DNA from 4 places in the Heyndrickxia faecalis genome. Region 1 is predicted to be linked to each of the others. Evidence: riboswitches for the same ligand, from Rfam matches in the RefSeq annotation. Region 1 holds a riboswitch; each other region holds the start of a gene.
The links. Region 1 has a riboswitch for thiamine pyrophosphate ahead of thiT (energy-coupled thiamine transporter ThiT). Riboswitches for the same ligand answer to the same signal wherever they lie in the genome.
Positions count from the first base shown of each region.

Region 2: it holds a riboswitch for thiamine pyrophosphate, as region 1 does, so the genes downstream of both, ABR335_RS09755 (ABC transporter permease) here and thiT (energy-coupled thiamine transporter ThiT) in region 1, are expected to answer to the same signal.
Region 3: it holds a riboswitch for thiamine pyrophosphate, as region 1 does, so the genes downstream of both, tenA (thiaminase II) here and thiT (energy-coupled thiamine transporter ThiT) in region 1, are expected to answer to the same signal.
Region 4: it holds a riboswitch for thiamine pyrophosphate, as region 1 does, so the genes downstream of both, ABR335_RS14010 (MTH1187 family thiamine-binding protein) here and thiT (energy-coupled thiamine transporter ThiT) in region 1, are expected to answer to the same signal.

Region 1 is NZ_CP158453.1:2,110,094-2,113,302, forward strand. Features, by position in the region: gene ABR335_RS10295 (CBS domain-containing protein) at 1-107, opposite strand, end outside; gene ABR335_RS10300 (MBL fold metallo-hydrolase) at 185-1,039, opposite strand; gene thiT (energy-coupled thiamine transporter ThiT) at 1,236-1,826, opposite strand; TPP riboswitch at 1,875-1,975, opposite strand; gene ABR335_RS10310 (SOS response-associated peptidase) at 2,033-2,707, opposite strand; gene ABR335_RS10315 (rhodanese-related sulfurtransferase) at 3,088-3,209, opposite strand, start outside.
Region 2 is NZ_CP158453.1:2,001,428-2,004,636, forward strand. Features, by position in the region: gene ABR335_RS09750 (ABC transporter substrate-binding protein) at 125-1,114, opposite strand; gene ABR335_RS09755 (ABC transporter permease) at 1,126-1,890, opposite strand; TPP riboswitch at 2,137-2,248, opposite strand; partial or broken gene ABR335_RS09760 (IS4 family transposase) at 2,608-3,209, opposite strand, start outside.
Region 3 is NZ_CP158453.1:2,816,335-2,819,543, reverse strand. Features, by position in the region: gene ABR335_RS13690 (alpha/beta hydrolase) at 1-607, shown strand, start outside; TPP riboswitch at 938-1,027, shown strand; gene tenA (thiaminase II) at 1,174-1,854, shown strand; gene thiW (energy coupling factor transporter S component ThiW) at 1,894-2,412, shown strand; gene allB (allantoinase AllB) at 2,608-3,209, opposite strand, start outside.
Region 4 is NZ_CP158453.1:2,896,571-2,899,779, reverse strand. Features, by position in the region: gene ABR335_RS14015 (amidase) at 1-528, shown strand, start outside; TPP riboswitch at 1,066-1,168, shown strand; gene ABR335_RS14010 (MTH1187 family thiamine-binding protein) at 1,250-1,573, shown strand; gene ABR335_RS14005 (ABC transporter permease) at 1,524-2,321, shown strand; gene ABR335_RS14000 (ABC transporter substrate-binding protein) at 2,318-3,209, shown strand, end outside.

The DNA of each region.
Region 1 (3,209 bases):
GGTACGCCGCCGATCCGGTGGTGGGCAAGCACCTTTAACAGTTCCCGGATCGTTGTCTCTTTTTTTACCGTAATAACATCCCGGATCATAAAATCTTTGACTTCCAATTTTCTCGCCCCTTTATATCCATCCATTTACAAATTATTGTAAACCTTTGCGGGGAAGGAAGCAATGAACAAACCGCCTATTGTGTGCCATCTACGTATTTCCCGTGATCCGGGAGCGCGATTTCATCAAATCTGGATGCAAGGTCCTCAAGCCCTTTCCTCAAGCCGGAGCCAGACATCGGGATCCCGTGGCCGCAAACAGCAGTTTCCGGCTTTAAAGCAGCTAATTTTTCAACTGAGCGTTTGGCCGCTTTCCAGTCATTTGTAAAATAGCGCGGTGGCCCGTTTACTTCCTGCCTTTGCACCAGCACTTTCCAAAATTCATCCTGCCTGACGGTGATAAATGCGTCCCCCGTGATCAACACGCTGTCTGCTCCCCTGAAGAACGACACATGCCCTCTCGAATGGCCGGGCGTATGGATCCATTTCCAGCCCGGCAAAAATGGGACCGTCCCGTCTTCGGGAAGGGGCTGGACAGCATGGCCAAGATCAACCGGTTCATTCGGATAAATCATGGAAATCTTCGCCAGCAGGCCGCCTTCAACGGACGGATCGGGATCCGGATACGTTTCACGCCCGGTTAAATAGGGCAACTCCAATCGATGTGCAAAAACCGGCACGTCCCACTTTTCCAATAATGGCGCAATCGCTCCGACATGGTCAAAATGGCCGTGCGTCAGTAAAACCGCTTTTGGTTTTGCCTTTTCCCCGAAGCGTGCCCGCACGGCTGAAAATATCGCTTCGGCAGAACCCGGCATGCCGGCATCCACGAGAACAAATGCATCGGTTCCGGCCCTGCCGATCAGGCACACATTGACAATTTGGATGGTAAGGCAATAGAGATCCGGCAGCAATTCTCTGCCTGTTCCGCTTTCAATCGAAGTCATCGGGATGACCCGGTGGCCAAACGGGTGATGAATGTCTTTGTCCATAAAATCCCCTTTCTTTCATTTTCCTTCTATTTATCTTTTCCCGTTTCTCGAAAGCATTACCCGTAGCCTCCTATCATCAACCGAAAAAGCAGTAAAAACCGGACTGCCGGCTTTACAAGGCGCCTGTTACCATGAAGCCTCTTTCCTTCAGCGAAAACGGCAAGGCGCAGTTGGCCTTGCCGTTTTCAAGTTGCTTTTATGCCGCATGCCTGTGCGGATTGCGGTATTTTGTCAGCAGCTGCGGGGCGGCATTCAAGAGAATCGCCGCAACAGCTGCGCATAAAATCGCATTCCCAATCATCGTGCCGCCATTCATGATGAGAGAATAGAGAAACGCCGACTGTCCTTTAGGCGCATAGGAACCCCAAAAAATCACGCCGGCTACGAAATGCCAGAAATAGCGGGCAAAACTTCCGGTAAGAACGGAAAGGCATATCCAAAAAGTCATCGTGCCCTTTTTATAGTGACGACAGCTTCTTTCGACAAGCGGCCGGAAAAGCCCGGCAAACCCGATGAACGAAAAAGCGACCGGATATTCCATGATGCCCTGAAGCGGGTTAAGAATATCATTAGCATCACCGGTGACGATCTGCAGCAGGCTCCAAATAAATCCGGAAGCAACACTTGCTTTAAATCCCCAGCGAAAAGCGACCACAAAAATCGGCAGCATGGCAAACGACAGAGAAATCGCGGACGTCACCTTAATGGACGGCAATAAGTCCAACACGAGCGCGAACGCCGCAAAAATAGCCGCTTCAATCATAGCCTGTAAACTTAATTTGCCCATAAAAAAATCCCCCTTTTGGTATGCATGAACATAACGAACCATGGGAGGACAAAAGAAATTCCACATCCCTACGCCGGCATTAACCGGACAGGTTCAAAGGGTCAGAACATGGCGTTCACTCTCAGCTTAACGCTCCCCCTGTGGTTACGTTCATGAAATTGTCACCTTTATGATAAACTTTTTGCCACAACATTTCAACAAAAAATTTAATCTTTTGGCAATAACAGCTCCGGAAAATTGTTTTTCGGCGAATTGACGCGTTCAGATACGGCATACATTTCCATTAGGTCTGCATCATACTGCGAAAGGAGTGGCAACAGCCGGCCCGCCTCAGTGACCGATGTGTCCAGCCATTTTTCTTCATCTTCCCTGCGTAAAATCACCGGCATCCGGTCGTGAATTTTTGCCATCATCCTGTTCGCCTTTGTCGTTAAAATCGTGCAAGTAAAGACCGGATTCCCTTCCTGGTCCATCCATTTTTCCCAAAGCCCGGCCATCGCAAAAATGCCCCTGTTCTTAAGCCTGATCCGCATCGGCGCCCGGGTGCCGTCTTTTCGGTTCCACTCAAAAAAAGAATCGGCCGGAATGAGGCAGCGCCGCCTTTTCACTGCCTCCCGGAAACCCGGTTTCTGAAATACGGTTTCGCTTCTGGCATTGATCATCTTATGCCCGATTTTCGGATCTTTTGCCCAGGAAGGAATCAAGCCCCATTTTAAAAAACCGAGTCTGTACTGCCCATGGGCGCTGATCACGGCAGCCACCATTTGCGAAGGCGCGACATTATAACTTTTGGCATATTCACTGCTTGAAAAAGAAGCTTTGGCATGGAACCTTTCTTCCAATTCATTTACAGATGCCGTTAACGTGTACCTCCCGCACATCCAAATCCCGCCTTTCTTTCTATCCTGAAAATATTGCCCGCTGATTTTCATCCTCTGCCATACCGCGTATGAAGCGGCAAAGATGCCCATTTTTCCCCATTTTACACAAAAAACAGGCAGATAAAAAGGATTTGGCCCAGTTGCACCAAATCCTTTCTCTGTTCCGGAACGCACCGCTTGTTAACCCTGCCCCCGAGCTGGGATGTTTGCAGCAGTTCCCGGTTTTTCTTCTCTTTTTCACATTCCGCTCTTTAGGCCTTGTTTCTTTCAAGAAAATGCCGTTTCCGAAGCAAGGAATCGTTCCGGCAGGGAGCGAGCACGGTTTCCATGCCCTTTTTCACCATCCGCTTTCCGGATCGTAAGGTTAAAAGCCACACCGGTTACCGGTTTAACGCCGCGTCTTCTTCTTCGATCCGGCGCAGCCGTTCAGCCACTTCTTCCGGTGTAAGGCCGTGTTCTTTTACATATAAGTTATTTGGTACGGTGCGGCATTCATGCGAGC
Region 2 (3,209 bases), 110 kb from region 1:
TTTTGCGGCTTCCCGCAGGAACATGCAGCGCTTGAAGCGAATAACATACTCTGCATGTTCCGCCACCCGGTTTTGTGATCCCATGCTGGCGGAAGCCAAAGCGATTTGGCTTCCAGAATGCTCCTTATTTATTTTCTAAATGGACAAAAGCTTTTGCGGCATTGACATGTGTTTTTGTGATCTTTGTCTGGTACAGCCAATCCGAAACGTCTTGCCATTTTTTCAGGCCCTGATCGGCAATCGTTTTATTTTTTTCGCTCATCAGCGGCAGCAAAATGTGCAGGCTCTTCGTTTCCACATTTTTATCCAGCGGTGAAGAGGCATCTTCATGTTTTAACAAAATGGCAAGCGCCTTTTCCGGATGTTTTTTGACATATTGCTGGCCTTTTTCGGCAGCAGCAAGAAATTTTTTAAAAATGTCTGGCTGCTGTTTCAGCTTATTTTCGTTTGCGATGAAAACGAGTTCGGCATAATCCGGAACACCGTATTTTGCCGGATTGAATGCTCTAACGGGTACGCCTTCCTTTTCCAGCAGCAACTGTTCATGATTAACAAAACCGCCGACGATCGCATCAGTTTTACGGGCTGTCAGAGCAGGGATTAAATCATAGCCAACATCCACTGTTTTCACCTTGTCCGGATCGCCCCCGTCTGCTTTGACCATTGTCCGAACGACTGCTTCTTCCAGCGGAATGGAAGAATAGCCGACCGTTTTGCCCGCCAGGTCTTTCGGTGAGCGGATACCACTTGAAGCTGGCACCATCACACGGTTCAGCGTATGGCGGACGACGGTGCCAAAAGATTGGACCGGAATATTCTCATCGCGCGCGATTAACACTTGGGGTTGATAACTTAATGCAATATCAATTCGATTCGCAGCCGCAAGTTTTAACGGGTCATTTGTGTCAGAAGGCATTTTGATGCTGACATCAAGGCCCTGCGCTTTAAAATAGCCTTTTTCCTTGGCTACATAAAGAAAAGAATGAACCGCATTTGGATACCAATCCAGCATGATCGTTACTTTTTGCGCATGTTTCGTTGCTTGCTGCGAATGATTGCTGCAGGCACCTAGCATACACGCCAGTACAGCGACCATTACCCATCGTTTCTTCATTGAAAATCCCCCTAAATTTTTGTTCTGTTTTTCAATAAGCTTTTTTCCATCCCATAAATAAGCAAAAATAATCCCATGCCGAGTGCAGCCAAAAGAAAAACGGCCGAAAAAACAGCGCCCGACTGCAAATACCCAGACATTCGCTTGCTAAAAAAGCCAAGCCCCGCAGTTGCGCCAAGCCACTCTCCGATCGCTGCCCCGCTGACACAATATACAACCGATAATTTCAAGCCGGATAAAAATTGGGGAAGGGCCATCGGGACAGAAAGTTTTCGGAAAATATCCCAACGGCTGGCGCCCATTGTCCGAAACAAATTCAGATAGGCGGGATCGACGGTTTTTAATCCGTCAAAAGTGCTGATTACAATCGGAAAGATAGCCGTTAACACAATAATCGCTACCTTGCTCCAAACTGAATAGCCGAACCACATCATAAAAACAGGTGATACGGCGACAAGCGGGATCGTTTGCGAAATAACAAGAAACGGATAAAAGATTTTTTCAGCCGTTTTGGAGACATACATGATGACACCGATCATCACTCCACCCGCAACAGATAAAAGAAAACCGATGCCGACTTCCTCCACTGTCGCAGGCAAATGCACATTTATTAGTTGCCTGTGATTTTCTATGAAAGATGCATAGATTTGGGTAGGGGACGGCAAAATGAAAGACGGGATCACCCCTTTCTGTATGACCCACTGCCAGCCGGCTATCAAGACCAGCATCGTAACGCAAAAAAGTCCGTAATCCCCCAGCCATTTTCGCCACTTCATTTAGGAAACCTCCTTTCATCCGAACTTCCAATATGTACAAGCTGCAAACCGTTCCAAAGCCCGTTCAACCATTTGAATTTTTTCCTGCTATAGCAATCTTCCACCTACTTTTTGTTTTTATTTCTTCCTGCCCGTCGTCATTGACGGGGTTTTTCCGGTTACCGCCCTAAAAGCAGCTATTTTCCCTCCCTTCCAACAGAAAAAAGCCAGGCCTGTAAAAGACCTGACTTTAATAAGCAAGAAAATTTCCCAAAATCCCTACTTTCCTACGCCGGCATGATCCGGATCAGGTCCAAAGGGTTGAAAAACCAAATGTTTTTCTCTCAGCCCGCCAATCCGGGCACCCCTAGTAGTCTGAAATATTCACTTTTTTCCATTATAGGCTTTCTATTTGCCTGTGTAAAGTAGTGCAAGCTTTTTTTAATTCAATTTTCTTTCTTCCCTTTCTGCCCTCCTGCTGTTTGGAATAAAGGCGCCAACATTACAGGCCCCGGTAAAAAGAGATCCTGAACATCGGGAAAAGTTCGCGCTAACTGAAGGATTCCGCTTTCTCTCCGGCTTTCCCGTTTTAAAAATGGGCCTGATCGTTTTTTGTACCATGATACTGGCCTTGCAAATTTCCGATTCCCAGGCCATGATATTAATAACTAAAACTTGAAAGTACGAAAATCGTGCAAACTCCTTGTCGCCACTGCGGTTATCCCGTCTAATTTAGAGCTAAGCTGCTTTAATTAGGTGTTTTTGATAGCTGACATGTAACTTTTTTTAAATTGCTCAAAGTAGTATTTAGTACTTCTTCACAAAGGATATACTCATCCTTAAAGGCTTCTCTAAATAAATCAATCATTGTTGAATCGCTTCTGCGAAGGTGATGTCAGTAAGTTCATCAACCATGAGATAAAACAACTCACCCAGGGTCCGATCATCTACCTGTTCACGGTGTTGGACTGCAAGGATTGAGTAACCAATTGCGACAAGAGCGGTATGTGCAAAGATACCGTCATAAGACAATCCTTGATATTTTGCCAGGAGGGGGTACTGTTTACACATCTTGAAGTATACTTCAATCGACCAGCGCTTTCCGTAAAGCTGAATAACTTCATCTTCAGAGAGCCGGGTGTCCGTTGTCGCCAAGACAAGGTAATCATTTCGTTTATTGCGGTTGCGGATATAAACGAGTTTGACTGGCACCGACGTTTCCCCGTCTACTGCTTCAACAAGAATGGATAACAGATAGCGTGAACGTCCGCGACGTTTCTTCTGGGTGTTAAAGACCGTTTTCACATCCATCAGTCCATCGTTGAATTGGTAATAAACTT
Region 3 (3,209 bases), 710 kb from region 1:
TTTCATCAAAAAGAATGATAGCATTGATGATAGTAAAATACTCCTGTTTGGAAGTTCGTTTAGTGGGGGACACGTTATAACCCTATCAGCTCATCGAATAGATATTCTTGCAACCGTGGCACAGTGCCCATATACAAACACCTTAGCTACAGTGAAAACGGTCTCACCACTATCTGCCCTAAAAATATTCCCCTTTGCCATAGCTGACGTTTTATCTTCTATTACCGGGTATCATCCGGTCATGATTAAATTGGTGGATGCGCCGGGGAAAGTAGCGATGATGGCTGTTTCTGACTACAAAAAGGTTTTTAAGTTGATGCCTGAAAATTTAAAGTTTGTGAATAAAGCCCCCGCAAGATCGGTTTTAGAATTCTTTAAATATTCGCCTAGTAGATACACTAAAAATATAGGAATACCGATATTTTATGCGGTTTGTCGGAAAGATACATTAGCACCTGCTTGGGCAACCATAAAGTGTGCAAAACGCTCCAAGAAAGCAACGATAAAAGAGTATGACTGTGGACATTTCGATATTTATTTAGGTGATTATTTTGAAAATGCAATAGTAGATTATATAGGCTTTTTTGATAAAATTACAAAAGGCTAGTTGGATAATCAAATGCAACAAGCTAAATAAATGAAAAAAAACATGATAAACCGTTTGCGATAAAAACGCAATCAATACGGGGGTTTATCTATGGTGAAGATTGCCACCCTTCGTGCAGAAGGAAATCCATGCAAGTAATCACTGATATGGTTGGCTGTAATAAAAATACCGTATCTCGGGAACTGAAGCGTGGTACGGGCAGCATTTGAGTCAACATTCTTTGGCTCTGTTTCCATATTTTACAAAAACTTAAAAGACGGACAATAAATCTCCTGTTGCACAAAATACGATACTATGATATGGTAAGAGTAATGTAAATGAATATTCATAATAATCTACTAGGGGCGCCGGGTTGGCTGAGAAGTACCCTTTGAACCTGATCTAGTTCGTACTAGCGAAGGGAAGTAGGTGATGAAATTACACCTGATGATTTGTAATTGATACACCCGCTTTCCGATGGAGGGCGGGTTTTTTATTTTGAGGAGCCGCCTCTGGCTATCGCTCGGGGCAAGGGTGAAATCAGCTTGCAAACCGCATTCGGTTTCCCGGTAAACAAGGAGGAATCATTGTTGAAACGATCTTTTACAGAAAGGCTATATCAAAGTGTCCAGCCGATTTGGGAGAAAAACCATAACCATCCTTTTGTCGTGGGACTGGGGAACGGAACTTTAGAAAGAGATAAATTTATCTATTATTTAAAGCAGGATTACGTATATTTAGTTGAGTACGCAAAACTGTTTGCCATGGGTGTTGTGAAAGCGGGTAACCTCGACATGATGACGAGATTTGCTGCGGTTCTCCATGAATCGTTGCATTTTGAGATGGAACTGCACCGCCAATACGCTGCCGAGTTTGGCGTTACTCGGACGGATTTAGAAGCAACCCAACCAACACCGGTTAATCTTGCTTACACGAGTTATATGCTGCAAGTGGCCGCCAATGGAAGCTTGGCTGAACTTGTTGCCTGCTTGTTGCCGTGTGCCTGGGATTATTGGGAAATTGGGAAGCTGCTGAAATTAAATCATCGAGACAAATTGGAGGCCAATCCTTACAAGAAATGGATCGAAACCTATTCTTCAGAAACGTTCGGCTCCGGAACGCAGTGGTTAATTGACTTAATGGACCAACTGGCAAGCGGAAAATCAGAAACGGAACTGGCAGTCTTAGAACGCCATTTTCAAATAGCCTCAAAGTATGAGTATTTATTTTGGGATATGAACGATAAAAAACAAGACTGGCCGGTCTGATTTTCATTCGCAACTAAAAAGGAGGGAAGGTTGGTTCTAATGAGAAAAACACAAAAAATAACAGCAACTGCAGTTATTGCAGCTATCACAACTGCATCCAGCAGTTTGATTTATATCCCGGTTGGTTTTGCAAAAATTTTTCCGGTACAGCATTTTGCCAACATACTCTCGGCTGTTTTGCTCGGCCCCGGTTATGCGGTTGCGCAAGCTTTTATATCCTCGCTTTTACGTAACTTGCTTGGGACGGGGAGTATTTTTGCCTTTCCGGGAAGCATGATCGGCGCGTTTTTGGCAGCTTATCTGTACGCGAAGACGAATAAGCTCATTTTTGCCTTTGTTGGGGAGGTCATGGGGACAGGCATTCTCGGTGCCTTGGCATGTTATCCCATTGCTGTTTTCTTACTCGGCCAAGCGTCAACGCTTTTCGGATTTATCCCTGCCTTCTTTTTAAGCTCTTTTGCAGGGGCCATTTTTGGCTATGTTTTGATAAAAGTTTTACAAAAAAATAAAGGGTGGGACAGAATGATCAATCATACCGTAAGCAACCGTAAGCTTTGAGTGAAGCACCACGGAGGATTGAAGGCATTTGCCATGGTGCATACAGGTTGCCAGCCATTGATAACCGGTCAAAATCCATGCCAGCAAAACCAGGCTCTTGAAAACAGCAAGCTGTCTTGCGTTATTTTTATTCCTGTCCCGAAATCTGTGCCAGCAACAACAGGCTCTTGAAAGCAGAGCCTGATGCTGTTAGCATTATGACGGCACTCCGGCATAGTCTGAGACCTTCGCTGGCCGGATCCATTTGCCAACCGGCTCGCCTGTGATACCACCGCCATCCAGATCGAATATGAGCTGACCTCTTAAAAAAGTTTTCGTAACCCGGCAATCAATTTTTCTGCCGATATACGGGCTGTGCTTATGGCGGTAATAGAGGTCTTCCGCACTTACCGTGTATGGCCGGTCGGGATCGAGAAAGAGAAGATCCGCATCTTTTGCGAGCGCAATTTCCCCTTTCGATTTTAAGCCAAAACGTTCGGCAGGGTTGGTTGCAATCATGCGCGTAAATTGCGTAATGGGAATACTGCGCTTTTTGACAGCCTCATCGAACATCAAATCGACATTATGCTGGCACCCGGTTATGCCGCCCCATACCTCAAAAATATTTCCGGTTTCGCTGTCCTTCATTACAGGCGGGCAAGGGGAATGGTCGGATGTCAGCATATCGATTTTTCCTTGTTTCAATACTTCCCAAAGTTTTTCCTGCTCCGCTTCGCTGCGTAAAGGCGGGGAACATTTTGCAAGTGGGCCGATTTCCGCAAATTGGGCTGTTGTGATGGTAAAGTAATGGGGGCATG
Region 4 (3,209 bases), 790 kb from region 1:
GAACTTTCGGATTTGGAAAGCGCACTTAGACGCCCGCTTACGGAAAAAGATATGGAGCCTGTTTCATGGGTCTTGTATGCTGCCGGGAAAAATGTCACGGCGGCGGAATACGCAAAGAGCCTTGCGGAGTGGGATAAAGCCGCAGCACAAATGGCTGCTTTCCATGAGACTTATGACCTGTATCTCACGCCTTCAACCGCGTTTCCGGCACCAAAAATCGGGGAACTTACCCAAACCGGGAAAGAGCGGGATCGCTTGTTTGGCGTTACCGGACTCCCAAAAGAAAAGCAGCAGGCACTTGTCTATGACATGTTTGAACCGAGCTTAACGTTTTCCCCGTTTACGCAGCTCGCTAATTTAACCGGGCAGCCGGCGATCAGTCTGCCGGTTCATGTAACAGCGGCCGGGCTTCCTTTAGGGGTACAGCTGGTTGCGCCGAAAGGAAATGAACATTGGCTGCTGGATGTCGCTTATGCGCTCGAACAGTCGGAACTTTGGGTTGGCATGCAGGGAAACCCTTGCCTTTAAAGCATGAATAAGCGGCGTTACTTACGCACGGGTTGGAACTCTACGTTAAGGAAGGAGACCAAAAATCCCCGCTATCTTAACGTAGGGCGTTCTATGTTAAGGAAGGGTGAAAAAAGCAGGATTTATCTTAACATAGAAAGGAAGCTCGACAAAAAGACATGCTTTCTTAATGTAGAGACGTCCTACGTTAAGGAAGGCTGTCCAAAAGTCCCGCTTCCTTAACGTAGAGGCGTTCTACGTTAAGGAAGCTCGAAAAAAATGCCCGCTTTCTTAATGTAGAGGCGTTCTATGTTGAGGAATGCCGGCAAAAAGTTCCGCTATCTTAACGTAGAACTCTCTATGTTAAGGAAGTCCGAAAAAAAGACATGCTATCTTAACGTAGAGGCGTTCTATGTTAAGGAAGGCCGTCAAAAATCCCCGCTATCTTAACGCCCCAATCTTTACCAAGGCAGGCAAAGGCCGGCTTGTGCACCGCCCCATCCTTTTGAAAATTTTTTGCCAAAAAGGATGACTTTCATGTTACAATAAAATTACAAGGAAAAAAAGCAGGGGAGCCGGTTTGGCTGAGAGGATGCCGCTTTGCATCGACCCTTCACCTGATCTGGATAATGCCAGCGTAGGGAGTCTTATATTGAAGCATGTTTCGGCATGTTTTGGATGGACAGGCTTTCTTGCGCATGCAATGAAAGCTTTTTTATTTGAAAAAAAGGAGGAGAATTTGATGGAAAAATCGAATCAAGTAACGGTTTCTTTTTCAGTTGTTCCGCATATTAAAAGTGATGACTTATACGGTGTCGTCGACCGCGCGATCGAAGTCGTCCAAAATGCCGGCGTACGTTATGAAGTCGGGGCAATGGAAACGACGATGGAAGGCGATCTTGACGAGCTGCTTGAGATCATCAAAAAAGCGCAGGATGCTTGCGTTCAAGCCGGTGCGATTGATGTCCTCACATCGATCAAAATCCATTACCGGCCAAGCACCGGGGTGACAATGGATGAAAAAATTGCAAAATATCGCGAACAAACGCCGCAGCCGGTTCGTTAACACGGCGCTCACGGCTGCCTGGCTCATTTTTTTGCTCTTCGTCTGGCAAGGGGTAACGGCCGGCTTTCATATCAGTGAATGGATGCTGCCAAAACCGACGGAAGTATGGCAGGAATTGAAAAGCCTGCAATGGATGGTTTGGCCCAATATTTGGCAAACTGCAAAAGAAGTATTGATCGGACTAGCCTTTTCCATTGTGATTGGCGCAGCAATTGCCGTTTTTATGGATATGGTTCCCGTTTTCCGGATGCTGGTCCGGCCGCTTTTGGTCGTTTCGCAAACGATTCCGATTGTGGCAATTGCGCCGCTTTTAATCGTCTGGTTCGGATTCGGGCTCCAGTCCAAAATCATTGTGGTCATTTTAATCTGCTTTTTCCCGCTGGCATTGAGCATCCTGGAAGGGTTTCAAACGGTGGATGATGACCTGGTGAAACTGTTAAAGACCATGCATGCTTCAAAATGGCAGCTATACCGGAAAGTCAAATTTCCGGCTGTGCTCCCTTACTTTTTTTCCGGTTTAAAAATTGCCGTTACATATAGTGTGATGGGCGCTATTATCGGTGAGTGGCTCGGCGCAAGCGAAGGGCTCGGCGTCATGCTGACAAGGGCGACGAAATCTTTTATGACGGCCCGCCTGTTTGCCATCTCTGCTGTCATCATTGGGCTCACATTTCTTTTATACGGCGCTGTTGAATGTTTGCAAAGGCTATCCGCACCATGGGTATACCGAAAGGAAGATCATCAATGAAGAAAATTTTAATCATCTTGCAGGCGGCCATGTTGCTGCTTGCTGCTGGATGCACCGGCAGCGGGCAGAAAGAAAACAGCCAAAAAGCGCTGCAAAAGGTGACGGTTGTGCTGGACTGGTTTCCGAACACCAATCATACCGGCCTGTATGTAGCTAAAACAAAGCACTATTTTCAAAAGCAGGGCCTGGATGTGAAAATCATCCAGCCGGGGGACAATATTACGGCTGAACAAATGGTGGCTTCCGGGAAAGCGGATTTCGGGGTCAGCTATCAGGAAAATGTCACCACGGCAAGGACGGAAGGAATCCCGATTGTGTCCATTGCCGCGATCATCCAACACAATACTTCCGGCTTTGCTTCTTTGAAAAAAGACAACATCACTTCTCCGAAAGACTTTGAAGGAAAAAGTTACGGCGGCTGGGGTTCGCCGTCTGAAGAAGCCGTCATCAAAACGGTCATGGAAAAATACGGCGCCGACTACAGCAAAGTAAAAAATATTGTGCTCGGCCAGACGGATTTTTTCAAATCAATTGGGCGTGAAGCGGATTTTGAATGGATTTATTACGGCTGGGACGGCATCCAGGCAGAGCGGAGCGGGAAAAAACTGAATCTTATCATGGTCAAAGATCTCGACCCTGCGCTTGATTATTACAGCCCGGTCATCATTACAAGCGAAAAACTGGCCAAAGGGGATAAAACCCTTGTCAAATCTTTTATGAAGGCTACGGCACAAGGCTATACATTTGCGATCAAGCACCCGGAACAGTCCGCCGATATCCTGATTAAGGACGTGCCGGATACAAATAAAGGGCTTGTCCGCGCCAGCCAGAAGTGGCTAAGCACGAAGTACCAGGACGATGCCGCGGAATGGGGGGTACAGAAGGAAG